One region of the Spirosoma daeguense genome, then DNA from elsewhere that is predicted to be linked to it. Evidence: riboswitches for the same ligand, from Rfam matches in the RefSeq annotation. Region 1 holds a riboswitch; the other holds the start of a gene.
What was found. A riboswitch is a leader RNA that binds a small molecule or an ion and turns the genes downstream of it on or off. The one in region 1 is predicted to bind S-adenosylmethionine.

Region 1 (12,143 bases):
TGTAAACCAGCAAATTGATACGTAAAATCGAACGTATCGACGGGCTTCCCTTCTTCTTTCTGAGGATCTACAGGATCATATACGGGATCATTTTTGCGCAATTGCAAAAGTTGATCAACGGTATACGTAGCGTCGGCAAGCTGAAGCTTATCTGCAGTATCAATTAATTTTCGTGTGATGCGATTATCGTTCACGAAAACGCCATTCTTACTAGCTAGATCTTCGAGCAGAAATACGTTTGGCGCACATTGAATTAATCGGGCGTGCTGGGTGCTTATCTTCGGATTGGCAATAATAATTCGATTAGCCGGTCCCCTACCAATGGTATAAATAACGCTTTGTGAAAAATCGTCAATCAATTTTTCCAGTTGGCTGTTGCTGATAGGGTCAGATGGCGAAGACATGCAGGATAGATAGGCAAATAACTAAGCAATATAGAGAAAAGCTTGTAATCTACACAGGATCTGACGGCGAGTTATTCACAATTTTGAGCACTCGGCAATATATAAAGTCACATTAAATCCTGCTGTAATCCTGTATTTGTCAGATGGTTTTGGCTTCTCTCCAACTTTCAGATAAAACACGAATAATGAATATAAACGATGTTTATATTTGCGCCGTTTGGTTCCGCTTGTAAACCAGGAAGGCGAAAGCCTGCTATATGGAAGATAAGAAGCATTTAGATACCGTTTCAGCCGCTGGCCTGCTGGTGGCAATGGGTATCATTTATGGCGACATCGGTACGTCGCCCCTATACGTACTACGGTCAATCGTAGGCACTACCGAGCCCATCCGGGCTGAAATCGTCCGAGGAGCGCTCTCCTGTATTTTCTGGACGGTTACGTTACAAACCACCGTCAAATACGTTATCCTGATTCTAAGGGCCGACAACCGGGGTGAAGGGGGTATTTTTGCACTCTACGCACTGGTACGTCGGCATGCCCGCTGGCTCACCATTCCGGCTATTATTGGCGGTAGTGCTCTGTTGGCCGATAGTATCATTACGCCCCCAATTTCGGTTTCATCAGCCATCGAAGGATTGCGGATTCTATATCCTCACATTCCAACAGTGCCAATCGTTATTGGTATTCTTACCATTCTGTTCCTGATTCAGACGTTGGGTACCAGTGTTGTCGGTACAGCGTTTGGGCCTATCATGCTGGTTTGGTTTACCATGCTGGGTACGCTCGGGCTTATTCATATTTTGGACGATATTACGATCCTGGCGGCCATTAACCCGATGTATGCCTATGATTTTCTGACGGGCTATTCAGGCGCTTTCTGGTTATTAGGGGCGGTATTCCTCTCAACAACGGGCGCCGAAGCACTTTATTCAGATATGGGGCACTGCGGGCGGTCAAATATCCGGGTGAGCTGGATTTACGTGAAAGCCTGCCTCATGTTGAACTATTTTGGGCAAGGTGCTTTCGTTGAAAGTTTGATCGGTCAACCACTCGGCGATCGAAATCCGTTTTACTCACTGATGCCCGACTGGTTTCTGATTATCGGTATTTGCGTGGCTACAGCCGCCACTGTTATTGCCAGTCAGGCTATGTTAACCGGCGCGTATACCCTTATTAGTGAAGCCATTCGACTTAATTTCTGGCCTAAAGTTCGACTTCGCTATCCATCTAACCAGAAAGGTCAGCTTTACGTGCCTAGTATCAACTGGCTGCTTTTTGCCGGTTGTATCGGCGTTGTTCTTTACTTTCAGGAATCGTCGCAAATGGAAGCTGCCTATGGACTATCCATTACGTTAACTATGCTAATGAGTACGGTCCTGTTCAGCTACTATATGTATTCACACAAGTACAATGCGTGGTTGGTTGCCTTATTTCTGGTATTTTATGTGGCGCTAGAAAGCTGCTTCCTGGTTGCCAACTTAGCCAAGTTTATGCATGGCGGCTGGGTGTCGGTCTTGATTGCCGGTGTTATGGCAGCTGTTATGATTATCTGGCTAAGGGCATTCCAGATCAAACTCCGATTAACCGAATATGTCCGCATCGATCAGTATATACAGGCAATCAAAGAACTAAGTCGCGACATCAGTATTCCGAAATATGCTACGCACATAGTATTCATGAGCAATGCCGCCCGGCAGTCGGAAATCGAATCCAAAATTATTTACTCCATCTTCCAGAAACGGCCTAAGCGCGCTGACATTTACTGGTTCGTACACGTAGACACAACTGACGACCCGTATACGATGGAGTATAAAGTAAATACCATTGCTCCCGACGATGCCTACAAAGTGACGTTCAAACTAGGTTTCCGAGTCGAACAACGTATCAACCTGTTCTTTCGGAAGGTAATCGAAGACATGGTAAAAAATAAGGAAGTGGATATTACGAGTCGCTACGAATCGCTTAGCCGTCAGAACGTTATCGGTGATTTCCGTTTCGTTGTACTCGAGAAATTTCTCTCCTTCGAAAACGAATTACCGACCACCGAGCGGTTGATTATGAATCTTTACTTCAATATTAAAAGCTTCACTACGCCCGAAGATCGCTGGTTTGGTCTGGACAGTAGTTCCGTCAAAATCGAAAAAGTGCCGCTGGTAATCCGCCCAGTCGAAAACGTACAACTCAAACGTATCACATCATAAATGAGCGAAAGAGTGAATGAGTAAAAGTGCGAAGTTCTCGTATCAGCCACTCTTTCGCTCTTTCGCTCTTTCGCTCTTTATTTATGAAGATTCTTATCACCGGCGGAGCCGGATTTGTTGGGGCATCGCTGGCCATTTCATTAAAACAGAACTACCCGCAGTATCAGATTTTTGCGCTCGACAATCTGAAACGTCGCGGTTCAGAATTAAGCCTGTCGCGGCTCAAAGCGGCTGGAATCGAGTTTCTACACGGTGATATACGTAACAAGGAAGATTTTGATACGTTACCGGCTGTTGATACGGTGATTGAAGCATCAGCCGAACCCTCTGTATTGGCCGGTCTCGACGGTACGCCCGATTACTTGATCAATACTAATCTGTTTGGTACGGTCAACTGCCTGAATTATGCACTGAAACACAAGGCTAATTTCATTTTCCTATCGACAAGCCGTGTGTATCCGATCAAAACCATCGAAACGCTCAACTTCGAAGAAGCCGACACCCGTTTTGTCCTGACGGACAACCAACCGGTTCCGGGCGTATCGTCAAAAGGAATTGCGGAGAACTTTCCGCTCGATGGTGCACGCTCACTTTATGGCACCACCAAGCTGGCGTCGGAACTGCTGATTCAGGAATATAACGAGTTTTACGGGCTGAAAACCGTGATTAACCGTTGTGGCGTCATTACGGGTCCGTGGCAAATGGGCAAAGTCGATCAGGGTGTTATGGTGCTTTGGATTGCCAAACATTATTTCGAACAGCAACTGGCGTATATAGGGTACGGTGGCACCGGCAAACAAACCCGCGATATGCTTCACATTGCCGATCTATATCGCCTGATCGACTGGGAATTACATCATCTGGATAACGTAAACGGTCAGATTCTGAACGCAGGTGGTGGCCTAGAAAGTAGTGCCTCGTTGCAGGAGCTAACTAAAATCTGTCAGGAAGTAACCGGCAAAACGATATCGATCAAACAGGTTACCGAAAACCGGGCCGCCGACATTCGGCTTTACATTACCGACAACACCAACGTAACAAAATTAACCGGATGGAAACCGCAACTCGGCATCCGCGAAATCGTAACGGACATTCACGACTGGCTTGATGAAAACCGGGCCGCTCTTGAACCGATTCTGAAGTAATTCCTATCATAGATTAGCCTGAAACTGTCAATCTCATTCTGGGTTGGCAGTTTTTTTTATTTCCCTTTCACTCGAATAGGAAACTATAAGCGACTGATTCTTTTGTATCTTTCTGTCGCTACAAGTGTAAGTTGTACTACGTAGTGACTATCATCAACATCATGAAAAAGCTCCTGTACGTATCGATCCTAATTCCGTTAATACCAACTTTATTATTCGCACAAAAACTCAAGCCGGGCTTTGATAAAGCTGAGTATATCGAGCTTCTTAAAGTGTCAGCTCGTTTTGGTGATTCGGCCTATGTGAGTGCGTTTCCGGTTCCAAAACAATTCAAACCCGTTTATCGCTCACCCACTATGGGCCTCGACAATCGGTGGGATTTATGGACCAATAATCAGGGGGTTGCGGTACTAAGTCTTCGGGGAACTACGGCCAATAGCGTTAGCTGGCTGGCGAATTTTTATGCGGCTATGGTACCCGCAAAAGGCGAATTGCAAGTGAGTGATACCGATACGTTTCGGTACGAACTGGCGTCTAATCCACAGGCTGCTGTGCATGTTGGCTGGCTGATCAGTACGGCTTTTCTGGTAAAAGATATTCTCCCCAAAATCGATTCGAGTTATAAAGCGGGTACTAAAGACATGATTATCATGGGGCATAGTCAGGGGGGAGCGATTGCCTATTTGTTGACGGCTTACCTAAAAAATCTGCAAACAAAAGCGCAACTTCCGACCGATATTCGTTTTAAAACGTATTGCAGTGCTGGCCCAAAACCAGGAAATCTGTATTTCGCTTATGACTATGAAGCGTCTACACAGGAGGGCTGGGCTTATAACGTAGTGAATTCGGCGGATTGGGTACCGGAAGTGCCGTTAACGGTTCAAACGGTCAATGATTTTAACCCGACCAATCCATTTGCGGGTGCGCCTGCGCTTATCAAAAAACAAAAGCTACTAAATCGTATTGTGTTGAAACACGTATACAACAGCTTGAGCAAACCTTCGCTTAAAGCACAGAAAAACTACCAGAAATACCTCGGAAACGTAGCGGCTAATACGATAAAGAAAAACCTCAACGGCTACGTATCGCCTAAATATTACAACAGCAATCACTACGTCCGAACGGGCACTACCATAGTGCTACGTGCCGATAGTGCTTACTTCGCCAAATACCCGAACAGTCAGGAGAAAGTTTTTACGCATCACTTCCACCCGCCTTACATGTATCTGGCCGAAAAACTACCATAACGCCCTAATCTCCGATTTTTCGATTATTGGTTTGCCGCAATTTTTACCGATTGTGGTTGATTAGCTACGTTCGCCATCCACTTGCGAATAATATTTGCCAATGGACGGAACTCTATCAGAAACCCATCGTGACCATAAAGCGAGTCGATTTCTTCGTAACTGGCATCAGGAATATGGCGTGCCAGAAACTGCTGTTCTGAAGGAGGGAACAACAAATCGGACCGGATACCGACAACCAGCGTCCGCGATTTAATCTGGCCCAATGCATTCAGAATGCTTCCCCGGTTTCGGCCCACATTGTGCGAATCCATCACCTTTGAAAGTGTCCAATATGTAAAGGCATTGAATCGGTCGACCAGCTTTTCGCCCTGATACCGCTGATAACTAGCCGCTTTGTATTCGTCTAGCTGTTCATTGTTGTCCAGAGCTTGCGTAAAGCCATACGTATCATAATTCCGATACGAAATCATCGCCATCGCCCGTGCCGCTTTCATACCATTGCTTCCGGCATCGTTACGTTGTTCGCGCCAGGTTGGGTCAGCTTCAATGGCCATCCGCTGCGCTTCGTTGAAGGCAATACACCAGGGCGATGCCACAGCACTGGCAGCAATTAAAATTAGGTTTTGAATGAGATTGGGTTGAAGAATAGCCCATTCCACAGCCTGCTCACCGCCAACCGATCCGCCAATACAGGTGTGAATTTTTTCGATACCTAACTCCTGACGTAGCAAATCCATAGCCCCTACCATATCGCGAATGGTAATGGCCGGAAAATCATGGTAATAAGGCTGTCCCGTTGCCGGATTTGGTGACAGTGGCCCCGTTGATCCATAACACGACCCCAATACATTTACGCAGACAATAAAATCCTTATTCGGGTCAAAATATTTGCCCGAACCTACCATTCCACCCCACCAATCGCCTGCATCGGCATTGCCCGTTAACGCATGACATACCCAGACAACGTTCGAATGACCTGATGCTACGTCGTCAGATTGTAAGGCACCACGTGTTGTGTAGGCCAGACGGAAACCAGCCAGGCTCTCGCCCGATTCGAGCGGAAAAGAGTATTTGTAATCGAAGTATTGTAAGTCCAACGAAATTTCTATTTCACGTTTCAGGCGTTACGTTTCAGCTTCATGAGCAACTGAAACGTAACGCCTGATCCAGTTTATACACGTACCGTTTCGGCAATCTTCGCAAATGCCTGCTCGAAATCAGCTTTAATATCGTCAATATATTCGATGCCTGCCGACACACGTAGTACGCCCGCTTCAACGCCTGCGGTAGCCTGTTCTAACTCGCTCAGTTGTTGGTGTGTAGTAGCGGCCGGGTGAATAATCAGCGTTTTTGAGTCGCCAACGTTAGCCAGATGACTCACTAGTTTAAGGCTATTTACGAACGTATCAGCCGCTGATTTATCGCCTTTGATTTTGAAACTAAATACGCCCCCAAAACCGCGTTTCAGGTATTTTTTAGCTAGTTCATGATACGGGCTACTTTCCAGACCCGGATAGTTGACAAACTCAACCTGCTCGTGTTGTTCGAGCCACTGGGCTAGTGCCAGCGCGTTCTGCACAGTACGTTCTACACGTAACGATAAGGTTTCTAAGCCCTGCAACAGAAGGAATGAGTTGAACGGGCTAATGGCAGGTCCGAAATCACGTAGTCCTTCAACACGAGCCCGGATAATGAACTGAATGTTGCCAAATGGTCCATTTACGCCAAAAACATCGCTAAATACCAACCCGTGATAGCCTTCCGACGGTTCGCTAAACTGCGGAAACTTGCCATTCCCCCAGTTGTAATTTCCACTATCGACAATTACTCCGCCAATGCTGGTTCCATGACCGCCAATCCATTTCGTCGCCGATTCCACTACTACAGCAGCACCGTGTTCGATGGGTCGGAACAGATAACCTCCAGCGCCAAACGTATTATCAACAATCAAGGGTAAATCAAGTCCTTTTGCGAGAGCCGCTATTGCTTCGAAATCAGGAATATTGAAACCCGGATTCCCGATGGTTTCGAGATAAATGGCTTTTGTATTCTCGTCAATCAGTTTGGCAAACGCTTCGGGCTTGTCGCCATCGGCAAATCGCGCTTCAATACCCAACCGCTTAAACGACACCTTGAACTGATTATACGTACCACCGTAGAGGAAAGAGGTGGTCACGAAATTATCGCCCGCGCTAAGAATATTGGTCAGCGCGATAAACTGAGCCGCCTGCCCCGACGATACTGCCAATGCCGCCACGCCACCTTCGAGCGCAGCAATTCGCTTCTCGAAAACGTCGGACGTTGGGTTCATGATCCGGGTATAAATATTACCGAATGCTTTTAGCGCAAATAAATCGGCTCCGTGCGCCGAGTCATTGAAAACGAACGATGTGGTTTGATATATAGGTACCGCCCGTGAATTGGTTGTTGGGTCGGGCTCCTGACCGGCATGCAACTGAAGCGTATCGAAATGAAGTTCTGACATGGTGAAAGGTTTTGTTGTTATACAGATATAGAGTTTTGTAGGAATAGAGCTGGCTGGTGTAGGAAACGTTACAATAGTATGACCATACAACACTACAGCACAAAAAAGCACACGAAGAACTCTCCCGTTTTCGCGGCAGTGGTCAGAGGAAATTTAGCTGGCCCTGAAGGGCATACAGCACCGGATGTAGAGCATGTTAATTTCGATTTATAGTCCCTAAAATGCTTTTAGGCAGGAGTTAGCACCTTGCCATGTGGTAGGTTGCCAGCGGTTCGCAGAGCCTGATCTCTCCCCGCTTCTGTATAAATCAATTCGCGTTAGAAGACGCGTAGGAATTGACTTGATGGCGCAAGTATACTAGCCAAATAATGGGAATCCAAACACTAGAAGCTTTTTCTGATCACGAACAGATTTTTTCGGGCTTAATCGTAAATCGCTTCTTGATAAGTCAACGGATTGTTTACTTTTGCAGTAAGACTCACCGCCGTCATGAATCCGACTTACCGTTATAACCGCGATAATGCTACCCGAGTAGCAGGAACCACAACGTTAAAGGACGCTATCGGTCAGTTGTTGAAAGCGTATCAACTTCAGGGACGCTTCAACGAAACCTACCTCGAAGCGTTCTGGGGCCGTATGATGGGGCCAGCTATTGCTTCACGTACCAATCGGCTCTACGTTCGCGACCGTAAACTTCACATCGAAATTTCGTCAGCACCGCTACGTAACGAACTCGTCAACGCCAAACAGAAGTTGATTCAACTTGTCAACAAAGACATGGGGACCGACGTTATCGACGACGTTATTTTTATCTAGCCAATTCTTCCTGCATTACCTGTTTTTCGGGCATTCCTTTCCAGATTGTCCAGTGCAAACGTAGCCATACGAATAGTAGCGGCAATACCATTAGGGCGTATTGATTCACGTAATGATCGCGAATATAGGCGGGGAAAATATCGGTGGGCGAGAAACTGGAAATCAGCAGCGCAAACGCCAACAACAGGTTATCCAGCGATGTTTTGGCCGATACGACGTACCAGATTGCTACACCTGTAAAGCTGATGATAAACGTGGGCGATTCGAAACCGGTGCTGGCCAGATTCAGGAATAACAGTGTTGAGGCTACTATGCTCAACTGAAACCGAACGTTCTGATACAGGTTTGTTTTCAGGTAAGCCGTCGCAAAAATCAGCAATCCGGGAATAATAAAGTATAGATTAGACAACGTAGCGTCGTGAAACAACCGACGAAACATACCCATTACACACACGTCGGTTCGGGTATTGGTCAGATCAACATTTAGCTGATTTTTATAAGACAGTGATTCGTACCAGTCATAATAACACTGAATAGTGTAATCGACGCCTACAAATAACATGGGCAACGTAACAAATACGATTGTCGATAGAATTCCCCCCACTACGTAGCGCAGCTTATTCTGGGCGAACGGAAAAAATGCCAGCCCAACTACACCATATAATTTAATCAGCGTCCCAAGCGCTACGTTCGCAGCTGCCCGAACTTCCTGCTGTTTGTGCAGTTGCGTATACGACAGAATAATCATACCCACACAAATGTGATGAAACTGAGTATTTAGCAAACACGTGTACGACGTATTAAGTACTAGCCAGCTTACGATGGCCCGTTGCCGATTGGTCAGTGGCAGTTCGTAAATGGTGTAAAGCAGAAATAGGGAATTAAATACGTTCCATAACGTAACGCTCAGGAGCGTCGGCATCCAATAGAACGGAGCAATCAGCAACGCGAAAATGGGGCCGTAATGATAGGAATCGAACGTTTCAGCCGGGTATTCCAGAAACAGATTCTGGTGAGCCAGCAAATGTTTGAAGCTGTTGATGAACAGCAGAAAATTATTGATAAAAGCCCCCGGCTCTCCCAGATAATATTGCTTAACGCCCGTCAGAACGCCCAGTAGCGTCCAGATAACCAGAATAGTACGTTTATTGAAAAAGAAAGGATGCTGGAAAAAGTGTGTCATGTAGTTGAGCCCTCAGCGCTATATTCCTAGCAATCTGATCAGGCAAAACTACAACCGACGACATGTTCAATTGATTAACACGTCATTAATTTCCTTCAGGTAAGTAGATAACCTGCTACGTATCAGCCGGTTTAATCAAAACTTTATCAGCAGATTCTTACGATCTTTTTGAAGCGTTAGCGGCTCGTTCGTAAACTGAGCATTCAGGCCGACTTTGCGCGCAAGAGCGAGCCATTGCAGTTCGGGAAGTTCCAGAAAGCCGTTTGCTTTTCGTACTTCGTGATAGGATGAAAACCGTAATTCAAAAAGCAGTTTCATCATCGCGAACAGCCTGCCCTCCCGCACGGATTGATTAACAATGCTCACAATATCTTTGATGATTCCACCCCCAACCATAATATCACAGATGAGTGCTTTCGCTCCCGGAGCCGCCAGTTGTTTGATGTTACGTAGCAACTTCTCTACTTCATCGGCATTTCGGTAGTATTGTACTACGCTCATCACGATGATAATATCAAACTGCTTATTGGCTACCGGACTGAAATTCAGATAATCGTCGGGCGACAAATCATGAAAGAAAACAGTCGGATGATTGGCATGCTTGTCACGACCCATTTCGTTGTAACGCTGCGAAATATCAATTCCATGAATTTCGGCAACCCGGTCGTGCCAGGCGTCTTCCAGATTACCCGGCCCCGAACCGATATCCAGCACCCGTTGCGTTTTCGACAGGGTTACGTATTTCTCAACCTTTGCCAGAAAGTAAGCATAGTTGTTCGACATGGCATTGTCGAACTTATTTTCTTTTTGCCAAAAATCCAGCCAGGTTGACGCCATATCACTCGTTACGTTAGTTCTTTTATAAGTTAAGAATATACTGGTACATCTACCTCGCGACGCGCCTGCGTTGCCGACGTCGATACGTGCATTAAGTAGATAATTCTGAACCAGATTAATACGCAGGGAAGCGCTTTCAATACGTAGGGTTTCACAAACTGCTCACGCAGAAAAACCGGAAAAATATCGCTCGGAGAAAAAACCGTGAGTATCAGACAACTAATTAACAGAACCCGGTCAAGTATTGTTTGCGGACAATAAAACCACCAGAGCACTACGCCCGTTACGGCCGTGATGTAGGTAGGCGACTCAGCCACCGGATTGAAAATAACCTGAAAAATGAGTATCGATGCCACCATCTGCAACCGAAAGGTGCGTTCTGTAAACTTCTTTACGTGTGCATAAACCGTACAGAACAATACTACCCCCAAACCGATAATTACAGGCGTTGCTACGTCGGGCGAGATGAATACGTGAACCAGCCGGTGAATAGACGTATTGGCCCATTTATCGCCGTCCGATTTGATGAACAGTTGCGTAACCCATAGCTCATACTGCATGTAGAGCTTATCCGGCGACGTAAACAGGATTGGTAATATCCCCAGAACAACTCCCCAGATAAGCAACGATCCTAGAAAACGAACTTTACCGGGATAGAGTAAAAACAACGCAGCCGCAACCAGGCTGTAGATTTTGATATTGAATCCAAGAATGATAAAAAAGGCAGCCCAGAAGGGTTGGCGTTTTTCAAAACAGAGAAAAACAAACAGGGGAATGGCAGCAATAAGCGGATTAGTCTGGCTGTTGACAAGCGATGTGAAAAGCTCCTGTAAGCTGAACCAGTAGGCAAATACTTTCTGCTGATGCGTAAGCGGCATCCGATAAATGGCCCAAACCCAGACACCTGCAAACAGAAAATGCCAGATAAATAGCCCTGCTGAAAACGGCAACGCAAACACGGGCGAAAACAAAGCCGCAAACGTAGGCGCGTAATGATAATGGTCGGAATACTGCGCCGGATAGAGCGAATACATGCTTATTCCCTCAATCAGATGCTGGAGCGAGTAATAGAAAATTTTATAATTATTGGAGCCCGATTTAAAAACGATCCGGCAACTGGCAAACAGCGTTAAGGCTGTATATACACCGAAAATAAATCGATAGTCACGAAAGATGGGCTTTCGAAAAAAAGATAGCATCAGAAACAGACGTTTGTTTCACCTAATCCACCTTATCTGGTGAAGGTTATTTTCTATTTATTGACAACGCTACGTTCAGTACCAAGCTGTTGCATAAACTCACTCATGGTGCTAAACTCACCCAGCGGTTTTAAATAACGTAGCAGTTGTTCAACCCGGTCGAGCAGTTCATTACGCGAATGACGACGAACGTAGGTTGGAATTTTCTCGTAAGCTGCCAAATCGGTAAACTCCCAGGGGTGCACATACAGATTCAGAAAACCGTCTGCTTTGAGCGTCTGGCGGCAGAGTTGTTTGTAATAACTAAACGGAAAATTCTTCAGACTTAACCAGAATAGGGGTAAACGTAGTGTTGGCGTAACAGACGCCGGAATCTGCCAAACGCCCGACTCCCGAAACGGGTGTCGGGGTTCGCCCCAATGATTATACCGACCCGGCAGCCAGGTCGGATGAAGCGACGAATTATATTGATAACCAGCCTGCTGTACGTCGTTCGGATCGACAAAGCCCATTCGCGCCCGCCGAAAACCCAGAATCGGCTTTTGCAGAAGTTCTTCCAGCGCCAGCCGGGATTTAAGCAAATCGGCTGGTTCGAACGTAGTATGGTAATAGCCGTGCGAAGCGAT
Region 2 (12,143 bases), on a different contig from region 1:
TTTGGCAATGGAACCGAAATCTATGGTGACACCCCAGCGGTATTGAATAACACGTTATTTTTTAGCGTACGAACCCCGGGCGATGGATCGCCGATGGAAATCTGGAAATCGAACGGTACAGAGTCGGGAACAGTGCGGGTGAAAAATACGAATCCGAATGGTGAAGATGCCGTTTATAACCTGAAGACGTTTGGTTCGAACGTCTTTTTCGGGGCAAAAAATGCCAGTAATCAAACCTGTCTCTGGAAAACTGATGGTACGTCGGCGAATACTGTTGTTGTGAAAGAAGTTTGGATTGGGTTTCTAAGCGAAGTTAATGGCAACTTGTTTTTCTGTGGCAATGGCGAGCCCTGGCGGTCGGATGGGACAACCGAAGGAACCCGATTACTTAAAAATATTAATCCCAGTGATGGCTCTTTGGTGGCATCGATACGGTTTGTCGGAGTTGGGTCGCGCGTCTTTTTTGGCGCGTTGGGCAATGCGTCGACTGGATACGAGCTTTATAAATACGTACCCTGCACGTACTGCCCCGTTAATTCTGGGCGCGAAGGGGTAGACGAAATCACAACTGGTTTACAGCTACGTGTGCTCGAAAATCCGGTTCGCGAATCGCTGACTGTTGAAATTAATGAACCCAACGGACAACCCGTAAGCCTTCATCTGACTGATATGCAGGGACATATTCTTGAAACTCGTCAACTTGAACCCACTCCACAGATTCAGCGACAGGTGTTCAAGCTCAATGACAAGCAAACAGAAATGGTATTGTTACGTGCAGTTGCTGGTGAGCAAAGTGCAACCGTGCGAGTCTTGCTGAAGAATTGATTCAACGTAGTACGTACTACGTTCCGATTGTGTTTGCTATGGTTTTATGACGACTCGTTCGAGCGCATCAATATAGCTTTTGGCGCTGGCATTCAGTACCCGAACGTTCCGGTAATTGGCGTAGTCGCGAAGGAGTTCATAGCCCCGGAAAACCTTGTGTAACGACAGAAACTGACTCGCCATCGAGAACGTTTTGGTACGTTGCGCGTCGCTGTAAACGGGCAGATGTGCTACGTCTTTCGATTTGTCGTAGAAGTGAATTTGCTTGATTTCCAGTTGATTGGTGTCGCTAATACGAATTTGCTCATGCCAGGACGTATCGGCTCCAAACAGAAAAATTTCATCGAATTTCCGATTGATCATCAGAAACAGAGCGGCCACTATAACCGTCTGCGGCTGAATCATGCCCAGATTTGTAGTATATAGCCAGTTTCGGAACCAGCTAAATCCCTGAACAACAGTAGTGTTAATATAAACCAGTTCGATGCTGGAATTGCCCGCTTCGAGCGTCTGAACGAAATAAGAGCCTTTTGCTACGTTGGGCAGAAAAAAACGCATTGGCCAGTCCACTTTTTCGATAAGAGCTTTTAGGAGATCATGCAGATCCTGACGACCTGACGTAGCGGTATTAAACGTAAACGCATTTGGATCGACAATAATGTAATTGGCAGGGCGTAGTTTCTCAAAATACTCGGACGTAGCAAATCCGTTGACGCAAATCAATTCGGTTTCCAGCAGAAAATCCATGTGATTCGTCAATGAATCGTTCAAGGATGGCCCATTGCCCAGTACCGAGCATCGCTTTTTTTGAGGAGCGGGCAACTGAACACCCCAGCGTGAACGTAATAACACTTTCGCTAATGAAAGGAATGACGCCAGCAGATTGGAAAAAAAACCGGAAATCCTGTTAAAAACCTTTTCGAGCATTCGATACGTATTGGAAGAAATACGTGCAAAATTAGCTAATCCTGAAAGGTTTTTTGCAATAGTTTATCCGGACAGACCCAACCATTCGCTACGTAATAAGGGGCTAAAACTGTTTTTCGAAAATAATCTTGGGCGATTCCTGAGCACCCAAATTTCGTTTGAAACGCATCAGACTGGGTTTAGGGCAATGATTACTATCGAGCGAAACGCCCAGATCAAGTAAGCGAATTTCCTGTTGCTGACAGTACGTGTATAGACCATCGGTAAGCATCACCATGGGGCTAAATGTGCTGTAGTTGGGGTGTGAGGCTGGCATGAAATTATACAGAATGTCGTGTCGTACGCGAACAGCAACGGTTAATGCTGCCAACGTAGCGCCATCCGTAATTGTAAATACCAGAAAATGCTGCGGGAAATTTTGTAACAACTCTGTCAGACGTTCAGGACTTAAGGTGAGCCGATAACCTTGTTGTTGCCGGGTTTCTTTTAGAAAATCAACGATTTCCAGAATAGATGGATTTTCTATATACTGACATTTAAAATCAGCTTTTCGGCATTTATTGAGCCTTCTACGTTGTTCGGGTTCAATGATTTGCTCAAACGACGATTGGCTGACTGGTATAAAGAAATTAGGATTCGATTCAACGATGCGGAAGCCATGCCGCCGTAGTTTCAGATTCAGACGACGGGCCTGTCGTGGCGCGTAACAGTTTGGATAATTGACAACCCGCAACGTATTGATCGCTGTGGAACGTACCGACTCCGTGAGCGTGTCCAGAAAATCGTCCAGAACGGTATCAGGCAATGTTTCTGCAAACTCGATCGAGCCAAACGGTGCTGCACAAGGGCTAACGGCTTCATCGGCGCGGATAAAAAACGCACAACGGGCTTCGGCCTTATGGGTAGTCTGGTTCAGGGCTGTCAGCAAATGAAATTGCCCGTCCTGTTGCTGTTGCAGATGAGAAAGCTCGTTGAAGAAGAAACCCGATTGGCAAAACTGCGGTATATCGGCCAGTTGTGGTTTCTGCTGTAAAAGCATCGTATAAGTCACCATATAATCCCTATTTCATATGTAAAGACGGATTCATGTACTGGAAGTAGCGATCAATTAAGAAATACGAGGAATTAATTATCTTTATAACCGGATTATACCGCCAGCCCATAAATTCATGAAAACCCAATCTAACTGTTTACTAGTCAATGAATTGTATGGAGCATACTGCTACGGTATCTTATTCCTTGCAAAGTCTGTGCCGGAATATTTTTCGTCCTGAACAACTTTTTTTCTCCCGGCTTAAGCCGATCTATTTTGCTGTTTTTCTGACTATATGCTGTCTCGCTGATTTGTCGCCACTACGTGCCCAAACGATTTGCCCAACAATTACGAACACGGCCATGACTTCACTGACGATTTGCACCGGGCAGGTTGTCGACAGTCTGGAAGTAAATACAAGCATTGTCCTGCCTGATCGTGTTGAGTTTGTGCGTTTCGATACGATGTATACCAATCCGTATAAGGGTCACGGTGGGGTTCATTTGGGAGAATTCGTTCCCATAAATGGAAAAGCTACCCAATACAACATCAGTTTTCCGGCGCAGAGTGGCACCACCGATCGTGTGTACTACGTATATGCCTGCGTGAAGCCGATGCCATCTGATACCAACTGTGCTCCCTGGGCATTGATTACGGTTACGGTCAGGCCAAATTCGGTGGCAAACGTAGTGGTTAAAGAAGCAACGTGCTTTGGAACAGTATCGCAGGCTGACGGTGAACTATCACTGAGCGGCTATGCGCCAACCGATACGTATGAAGTATCGAGCAATGGTACGTTTACGGGGCTAGGACAGGCAATTCCGGCCAATGGTATTATTGTAAGTGGATTAAGTCGTACGGGTACTGCAGTCGTTTATAGCGTACGAATTTATAATGCACAAGGCTGCTACGTAGATCGCTATGCTACGGTATTGAATCGAAATTGCGATTGCCCACCTGCTAAATGCATACCCATAGCTATTCAGCGAGCCGAATAGCTACGTAACTTAGTGAAATATAAAAAGCCGTCAAAAATTAATTCCTGACGGCTTTTTACTTATAATCATCTTGGTAAGAAACTACTTTTTCTTACCAAGATGATTATAAACTAATTGCATAATCCCATCTTTCAGACCCAGATCAGGAACAATGATTCGATCTGCTCCGGCCCATTTCATCACCGAAATATAAATGTCGGCGGCTGGTACGATCACATCGGCCCGGTCGGCGTTCAGGCGAAGCTTATTGATACGATCTTCCTGACTGAATCCTGAAATGTAGTTGCGAATTCGTTCGATTTCATCGCGGGTGGTTTCAAGCTCTGAGATTTTAGACGCCAGATTGAATAATTTACTGATGTTGCCACCCGTGCCTACGGCAGTAATTTCCTGAGACGTGTCAATATTTTCTTCGACCCAGTCTTCAATTTTTCGCCAGGCACCTTTGTTTTCCTTTCCTTCGAGCAGACGTACCGAACCGATTTTGAACGATTTTGAATTGATTTTTTCTCGATTTCGGTAAAAATTCAATTCGGTACTGCCGCCACCTACGTCAATATGAAGGTATTGACGGTCATCTAAAGCCTGAACCACTACGTTATTAATTAATTCGGCTTCTTTTCGTCCGTCGATAATATGAATTTTGATGCCGGTTGATGCTTCAATACGTTTGGCTACTTCATGCCCATTTTCGGATTCACGCATGGCCGACGTAGCACAAGCCATATAATCTTCTACTTCATGCAGTTCCATCAGTAGTTTGTAGGCCTGCATGAGTTTAGTGGTACGTAGCTCACTTTCAGGAGTAAGTGCGCCGAAGTTAAACACATCGTGACCCAGCCGAAGCGGAAATCGTACATATTCGACTCGTTTAAAGCTAACCGAATTGTCGTTATGTAAGATTGTCGAGATTTGTAGCCGGGCTGCGTTTGATCCGATATCGATAGCTGCCAGTTTCACGCTATTAAAAATAAAATTATCGATTATAATAAAGCAAAGTTAGGCTTTTTAAGACTGTAGGCTTCATTACCCTAACATTATCATTAAGCCGCTAAGTAAGTCAAGCGAACGATAAATGTCTGTTTGCTAGAAATTCCGTTATTTTTGTGCCCGTTTAATACGTACCCTTCGTTCAATGACCATATTAGGCATTTCTGCTTTCTATCACGACTCAGCGGCTGCGCTGATTGAGGATGGAAAAATTATTGCAGCCGCTCAGGAAGAGCGATTTACTCGTAAAAAACACGACCCTGGTTTCCCCGCTCAAGCCATTAAATACTGTCTTCAGTATAGCGGTGCAGATCTTAATAAGTTAGATGCGATTGTCTTCTACGACAAGCCTCTGCTTAAATTTGAACGGCTTCTGGAAACCTATTATGCGTTTGCTCCGCAAGGCCTTCGATCTTTCCTGATGTCGATTCCCGTTTGGCTGAAAGAAAAATTATTTCTGAAGCGGCTCATTCGGGAAGAGCTGGAAAAAATAGGCTACAAAAAGGCCAGCAAAGTGAAATTGTTGTTTCCCGAACACCATCTTTCGCACGGAGCCAGTGCGTTTTATCCATCTCCTTTCGAACGGGCGGCTATTCTGACGATTGATGGCGTTGGCGAATGGGCTACCGCGTCGATTTGCCTCGGTGAAGGTAAAAATATCTCTATCCTGAAAGAACTGCGTTTTCCGCACTCACTTGGGTTGCTTTATTCTGCCTTTACGTATTTCCTTGGTTTCCGGGTTAACTCAGGTGAATATAAACTGATGGGATTAGCGCCCTATGGTGATCCAACATCGCCCGATGTGAAGCGCTATATGGAATTAATCAAAGAAAAACTGGCTGATCTTCGTCCAGATGGTTCTGTCTGGCTGAATCAGGAATATTTTGATTATGCTACCGGCCTTAAAATGGTAAACGAAACCAAATGGGCTGAGTTATTTGGTTTCCCGAAACGTCAGCCGGAAGATGAATTGCAAGCTCATCATTGCAATCTTGGTCTGGCAATTCAATACCTGACCGAAGAGGTTGTGCTGAACATGGCACGCGAAGCCAAACGTCTGACCAATGCCGATAATCTGGTACTGGCGGGTGGTGTGGCCTTGAACTGTGTATCGAACGGAAAACTTCAGGCAGCTAACCTGTTCAAAGATATTTTCATTCAACCAGCGGCTGGTGATGCGGGTGGAGCACTGGGTGCTGCGCTGGCAGCGTATCATATTTATTTCGGAAAAGAGCGGGAAGTGACGAAGGAGCGCGATGCTATGCGGGGTTCCTATCTGGGGCCAACCTTCTCCGATCTTGATGTTGAGTTGATGGCGCTCAAGTATAAAGGTGTAGCCACACATTACGACAACTTTGAGGAATTGGCTAAGGAATCAGCCCGTTTATTAGCCGAAGGTAACGTAGTAGGTTGGGTTCAGGGACGGATGGAATTTGGTCCGCGTGCTCTAGGTGGACGTAGCATTCTGGGCGACCCTCGGAATGCAGAAATGCAGAAAAAGCTCAATCTAAAAATCAAATATCGGGAGTCGTTCCGCCCATTTGCTCCTTCGGTATTGGCCGAAGATTGCGCCGAGTACTTCGATTACAATGGTATTTCTCCGTATATGTTGCTGGTGCATCCGGTTGCCCAAAGTCGTCGTACGCCCGTACCTGCCGATTATGCGAGTTTTCCATTACGTGAGAAACTGTATTACCAGCGATCTGATTTGCCGTCAATTACGCACATCGATTATTCCGCTCGTATTCAGACAGTTCACAAAGACACCAATCCTCGTTACTACGATCTGATTAGTGCCTTTAAAGACCTCACGGGCTATGGCGTAATCGTAAATACCAGTTTCAACGTACGGGGTGAACCGATTGTGTCGACGCCCGATGATGCTTACCGTTGCTTCATGCGTACGGAAATGGATTATCTGGTTGTTGGAAACTTCCTCTTCGACAAGCATAAGCAGCCCGAATGGCAGGATACCGACAACTGGAAAGAAGAATTTGTGTTAGACTAATCGTTGTTAAGTCAACGAATCAATTTTAATGGGTTCAAAACTTGTTTCTAGTGCGGTCCGATTAGTACTGCTGGGCTTTCTGGCCTTTATTCTGTTCTATGGCGACCATTTTGGGGTTACGTTCGACTTCCCACACAAAGGGTTGTTCGATAACATTTATGTTCGGCTGGCAAAAGCAGCGATGCTTCTGTTGCTATTAGTAGAAACGCTACGTGTATTTTACTATGGCATCATTAAAAATACCAGATTGCCTAAACTGGTCAGTAATGTTGCTACGTTACTGATTCCTCTGATTGTGTTGCTGGTTTTCATTGAAATCGGCTTCATGTTTGTGTCGCAAAGTCAGGAAGGCGGTATTACACTCGCTTCTAAAATCTGGTTCGAGCGTTATTGGCCGCCAATGACTGGCGACTATCGGGACGACGTGAAAACAGATACGGTTGGTAAGAAAAAAGTGCTCATTGTTGGGGATTCGTTCACGGCAGGGCACGGCCTGAAACGGGCAGAAGAACGTTACGGCAACGTAGTGGCCGAGAAGTTGGGAACAAAGCAATACGTTACGTACAATCTGGGTATATCTGGCTCTGATACGCGCGACGAATTTGCGAGACTAACCAAGTTTGGGGTGAAACCTGACGTACTGGTTTTACAGTATTTTCCGAATGATATCGAAAAGGTGGCGCGTGATCATGGTTTGGTTCCTGATGCTTTCCGGCCTTATTCCGATGTACCACGGGCGTTTCAATCGTTGTTTATTAAGTCGTATCTGTTGAACTACTTATACTGGCAGTTTCCACATGGTAATTTCTCGCCTTTCGATGTGTATGCGCGTAAAGCGTATGGTACACCAGCCATTATAAATGACCATTTGAGCGACCTTAATCAATTTATAACTTACGCAAAACAGAATAATGCTCAACTTTATGTGGTTTTATTTCCATTTTCACATAATTTAGAGAAGACAAAAGAGTACGTTAAGCCTGTAGTTGACTTTTTTAAACAAAATAACGTCCCTGTGTTAGAAGTAGGAAATCTGGTTGGAAACATCGAACCAAACGACCGTGTGGTTGGCCGGAACGATGGGCATGCTAGCGCGATAGTTAATCAGCGCGTTGGTGAGGCTCTTTTCCAACTGATGGAAACAAATACGGGTCTTCCACACGAACAACCAGTACCAAATAAATAAACACACACACATATATTGTCATGGAATTCTTACAGGATATCTTCAAATTTCTGCAACAACGCAAAAAATGGTGGTTAGCACCAATGATTATTTTACTGTTACTTATTGGTGTTTTGATTGTTATTGGTGGCGGTTCAGCCGTTGCGCCTTTCATTTATACGTTATTCTAGAGGATGGATGTAACTGAAAAAGTAAAAGCCCAGTTGGTTATCGTAACGGGCTTGGTCGTTTTGTATTTCATATTCAAATCGCCTTGGTGGCTTTATGCTGCCGGAGCCGTTGGTGTGCTGAGTTTAGCAATTCCGGCCGTTGGCGATTTGATTGTTAAAGCCTGGTTTAAGCTGGCCGAAATTCTCGGAAACATCAACGGTAAAATAATTCTATCGGTGATGTTCTACGTGTTTTTGTTTCCGATAGCGTTACTGTATCGCATGTCGAGCAAGAATCCACTGGCTATCAAACGTACACAGGATGCCTCGTTCTATAATGACCGAAATCATCTGTATACCAAAGAAGACTTGGAACAAAGCTGGTAGTACATTACCAATTTGACTTTATGAAGGGCACATCACTTGTTGACGTGCCCTTTTTTTATTTATTTTTGCAAAAGCTTATCCCGAAAGACGGAGGGAATGGACCCAATGATGTCTTGGCAACCGTTTAATAAGAACGTAGCAAGAAGCTAATAACCAGCTAACTACCCCAACGCTACGTAGCAACTTGTTGAAAATTGGTGCCAATTTCCTCCCGGCAAACATCGCCGGGACAGATAAGTTGAACACTCGCTATCTGTCTTTTGCTGCTAAGCTTCGGTCTAATTTGGACTTTTTTAAGGATATTGATTGTTAGACGTACTAACAATCGTACGACGTAATTGCCATTGAAAACTATACACGAACTTCTTAGCGAACGTATCCTCGTCCTTGATGGGGCGATGGGTTCCATGATTCAACGGTATGATCTGACTGAAGCCGATTATCGAGGGGAGCGCTTCCGTGATTGGTCACATGACCTGAAAGGAAACAATGATTTGCTTTCCATCACGAAACCGGAAGTAATTCAGGAAATTCACCGCCAGTATCTGGAAGCCGGTTCGGATATTATTGAGACAAATACCTTCAGTGGCACAACCATTGCCATGGCCGATTACCGAATGGAGGAACTTGCTTATGAACTTAACTTCGAATCGGCCCGCATTGCCAAAGAAATTACGAATGAGTTTACCCGCGCAAATCCTGATAAACCACGGTTTGTAGCTGGAGCAATGGGCCCTACCAACCGTACAGCTTCGCTTTCGCCAGATGTTAATAACCCGGCTTATCGGGCTGTTACGTTCGATGAACTCGTTGATGCGTATTATGAGCAAGTGAGTGGTTTAGTTGACGGTGGAGCTGATTTACTGCTGGTAGAAACTATTTTCGATACGCTCAATGCCAAAGCGGCTATGTTCGCTATCGATAAGTATTTCAATCTCAACCCACAACTGACGCCATTGCCCGTTATGATTTCGGGCACAATCACTGATGCGAGTGGTAGAACCCTGTCTGGACAAACAACGGAAGCTTTTCTATACTCTGTTTCGCACCTGCCTCTGTTAAGCGTAGGGCTTAACTGCGCCCTGGGAGCCGAACCAATGCGGCCTTATATTCAGACACTTGCCAAAGAAGCGCCATTCTTTACGTCAGCTTATCCAAATGCGGGTTTGCCTAATGAATTTGGTGAATATGATGAAACGCCAGAGATGATGGCGGCTCAGATTGAAGGATTTATCCGGGATGGCTTTGTAAATATAGTTGGCGGTTGTTGCGGATCGACTCCTGATCACATTCAGGCTATTGCTCAAGTGGCGGCTAGATACGCACCCCGGCAATTACCTCCGGCCGAGCCATACCAGAAACTCAGCGGACTTGAACCCCTGAAAGTTACAGAACAGACTAATTTTCTGAACGTTGGTGAACGGACGAACGTAACGGGTTCGAAAAAGTTTGCCCGGCTTATTAAGGAAGGAAATTACGACGAAGCATTGAGCATTGCCAGAGGGCAGGTAGAAGGCGGAGCACAAGTAATCGATGTTAACATGGACGAAGGGATGCTCGATTCGGTCGAAGCAATGACTACGTTCCTGAATCTGATTGCCTCTGAACCCGATATTGCCCGTGTTCCTATCATGGTCGACTCGTCGAAGTGGGAAGTTATTGAAGCAGGACTGAAATGCGTGCAGGGTAAGGCTATTGTCAACTCAATCTCACTGAAAGAGGGCGAAGAAGCATTTATCGAGCGGGCAAACTTAGTTAGACGATATGGTGCTGCCGCTGTTGTAATGGCATTTGATGAAACCGGCCAGGCAGATTCCTACGAGCGACGTATCGAAATTTGTGAACGAGCGTACCGGATTCTGGTCGATAAAGTAGGTTTTGCGCCACAAGACATCATTTTCGATCCGAATATTCTGACTGTAGCCACTGGTATTGAAGAGCATAATAATTACGCTGTCGACTTTATCAATGCTACGCGCTGGATTAAAGAAAATCTACCATTAGCGAAAGTAAGCGGGGGCGTTTCCAACATTTCGTTCAGTTTCCGTGGGAACGACGTAGTACGTGAAGCGATGCACTCTGCATTCCTGTATCACGCCATTCGTGCCGGTATGGACATGGGTATTGTGAATGCGGGACAGTTAGAAGTGTACGACAACATACCGAAAGAATTACTGGAGCGTTGCGAAGACGTACTGCTAAATCGTCGGCCTGATAGCACTGAACGCTTGGTTGATTTCGCTGAAACAGTAAAAGCCAAAGGCAAAGCCGTTGTTCAGGACGAAAGCTGGCGTAATGAACCTGTTCGTGAACGACTAAAACATGCGCTTGTAAAAGGTATCACCGATTATATCGATCAGGACGTAGAGGAAATCCGTACGCAGGTCGAACGGCCACTGCACGTTATTGAGGGCCCTCTTATGGATGGCATGAACGTAGTAGGCGACCTGTTTGGCGAGGGTAAAATGTTTTTGCCACAGGTGGTAAAATCAGCGCGGGTAATGAAAAAAGCCGTAGCCTATCTTACCCCGTTTATTGAGGCAGAAAAATCGGGAACAGGTTCTTCTTCTGCCGGGAAAATACTGCTGGCTACCGTTAAAGGTGATGTTCACGATATCGGGAAAAATATTGTAGGTGTTGTACTTGGTTGTAATAACTACGAGATCATTGATCTGGGAGTTATGGTGCCAACGCAGAAAATTCTGGACGCTGCCCGCGAACATAACGTAGACATAATCGGTCTGAGTGGCCTGATTACTCCCTCACTCGACGAAATGGTTGGCGTAGCGAAGGAGATGCAACGTCAGGGATTTACAACACCTTTGTTAATAGGTGGAGCTACTACGTCGCGGATGCACACAGCGGTGAAGATTGATCCGCACTATGAAGGGCCGGTTGTTCACGTATTGGATGCGAGCCGAAGTGTACCTGTTGCCGGACGTTTAACTAGCGAGGAACAGGCAACGAGAGACACTATTTTTACCAATATCAAAGCTGAGTATAGCAAACTTCGTGATGACCACGCACGTCGTCGGCAGGAAAAAGCGAGTTTGACTATTGATAAGGCTCGTGAAAATCGTGCACCAATAAACTGGCAGGAGTTTGTGCCAACGAAACCAACTTTCCTCGGAAACCGATACTTTGAAGATTACGATATTGCCGAGTTGGCAAGCTATATTGACTGGACTCCTTTTTTCCAGACCTGGCAGTTGCACGGGAAATACCCCGCCATTTTCAACGATGCTACGGTAGGTAAAGAAGCCCAACAATTATTCGATGATGCAAACAAACTCTTGCAGGAAATCATCGATGGTAAGCTATTAAAAGCCAAAGCTGTGGTTGGTTTCTTTCCCGCTAACTCAGCCGACGACGATGTATTGCTACACGATTTTGAAGAACAGGTTCGGGACATTCCCTGCGAACGTCACGGCTCGCATCGGCATATCGAATACAAAATCAGTCGCGCCCAGTCGCAGTCGTCGGTTAGTGCAGTGGGCGAGTTAATTTACGACACCAAATCGGTCTTGCATTTTCTCCGTCAACAAAATCAGAAAGCACCGGGATTACCGAATTTCTGCCTTTCAGATTTCATCGCTCCACTTGAAAGTGGTCGTGAAGATTATATCGGTGGGTTTGCAGT

Region 2: it holds a riboswitch for S-adenosylmethionine, as region 1 does, so the genes downstream of both, metH (methionine synthase) here and ACYVD4_RS10635 (O-acetylhomoserine aminocarboxypropyltransferase/cysteine synthase family protein) in region 1, are expected to answer to the same signal.

Annotation. Positions count from the first base shown of each region.
Region 1 covers NZ_BAAHBF010000003.1:376,080-388,222, reverse strand. The annotation lists gene ACYVD4_RS10660 (FHA domain-containing protein) at 1-404, opposite strand, end outside; gene ACYVD4_RS10655 (KUP/HAK/KT family potassium transporter) at 662-2,605, shown strand; gene ACYVD4_RS10650 (NAD-dependent epimerase/dehydratase family protein) at 2,689-3,750, shown strand; gene ACYVD4_RS10645 (lipase family protein) at 3,912-4,997, shown strand; gene ACYVD4_RS10640 (homoserine O-acetyltransferase family protein) at 5,021-6,094, opposite strand; gene ACYVD4_RS10635 (O-acetylhomoserine aminocarboxypropyltransferase/cysteine synthase family protein) at 6,169-7,482, opposite strand; SAM riboswitch class I at 7,687-7,791, opposite strand; gene ACYVD4_RS10630 (DciA family protein) at 7,972-8,298, shown strand; gene ACYVD4_RS10625 (glycosyltransferase family 87 protein) at 8,291-9,481, opposite strand; gene ACYVD4_RS10620 (class I SAM-dependent methyltransferase) at 9,617-10,318, opposite strand; gene ACYVD4_RS10615 (glycosyltransferase family 87 protein) at 10,348-11,517, opposite strand; gene ACYVD4_RS10610 (polysaccharide deacetylase family protein) at 11,571-12,143, opposite strand, start outside.
Region 2 covers NZ_BAAHBF010000004.1:396,581-408,723, reverse strand. The annotation lists gene ACYVD4_RS14630 (ELWxxDGT repeat protein) at 1-825, shown strand, start outside; gene ACYVD4_RS14625 (hypothetical protein) at 862-1,752, opposite strand; gene ACYVD4_RS14620 (GNAT family N-acetyltransferase) at 1,856-2,791, opposite strand; gene ACYVD4_RS14615 (hypothetical protein) at 2,962-3,783, shown strand; gene ACYVD4_RS14610 (Ppx/GppA phosphatase family protein) at 3,865-4,743, opposite strand; gene ACYVD4_RS14605 (carbamoyltransferase family protein) at 4,919-6,781, shown strand; gene ACYVD4_RS14600 (SGNH/GDSL hydrolase family protein) at 6,810-7,967, shown strand; gene ACYVD4_RS14595 (DUF5989 family protein) at 7,988-8,137, shown strand; gene ACYVD4_RS14590 (SxtJ family membrane protein) at 8,141-8,503, shown strand; SAM riboswitch class I at 8,576-8,743, shown strand; gene metH (methionine synthase) at 8,848-12,143, shown strand, end outside.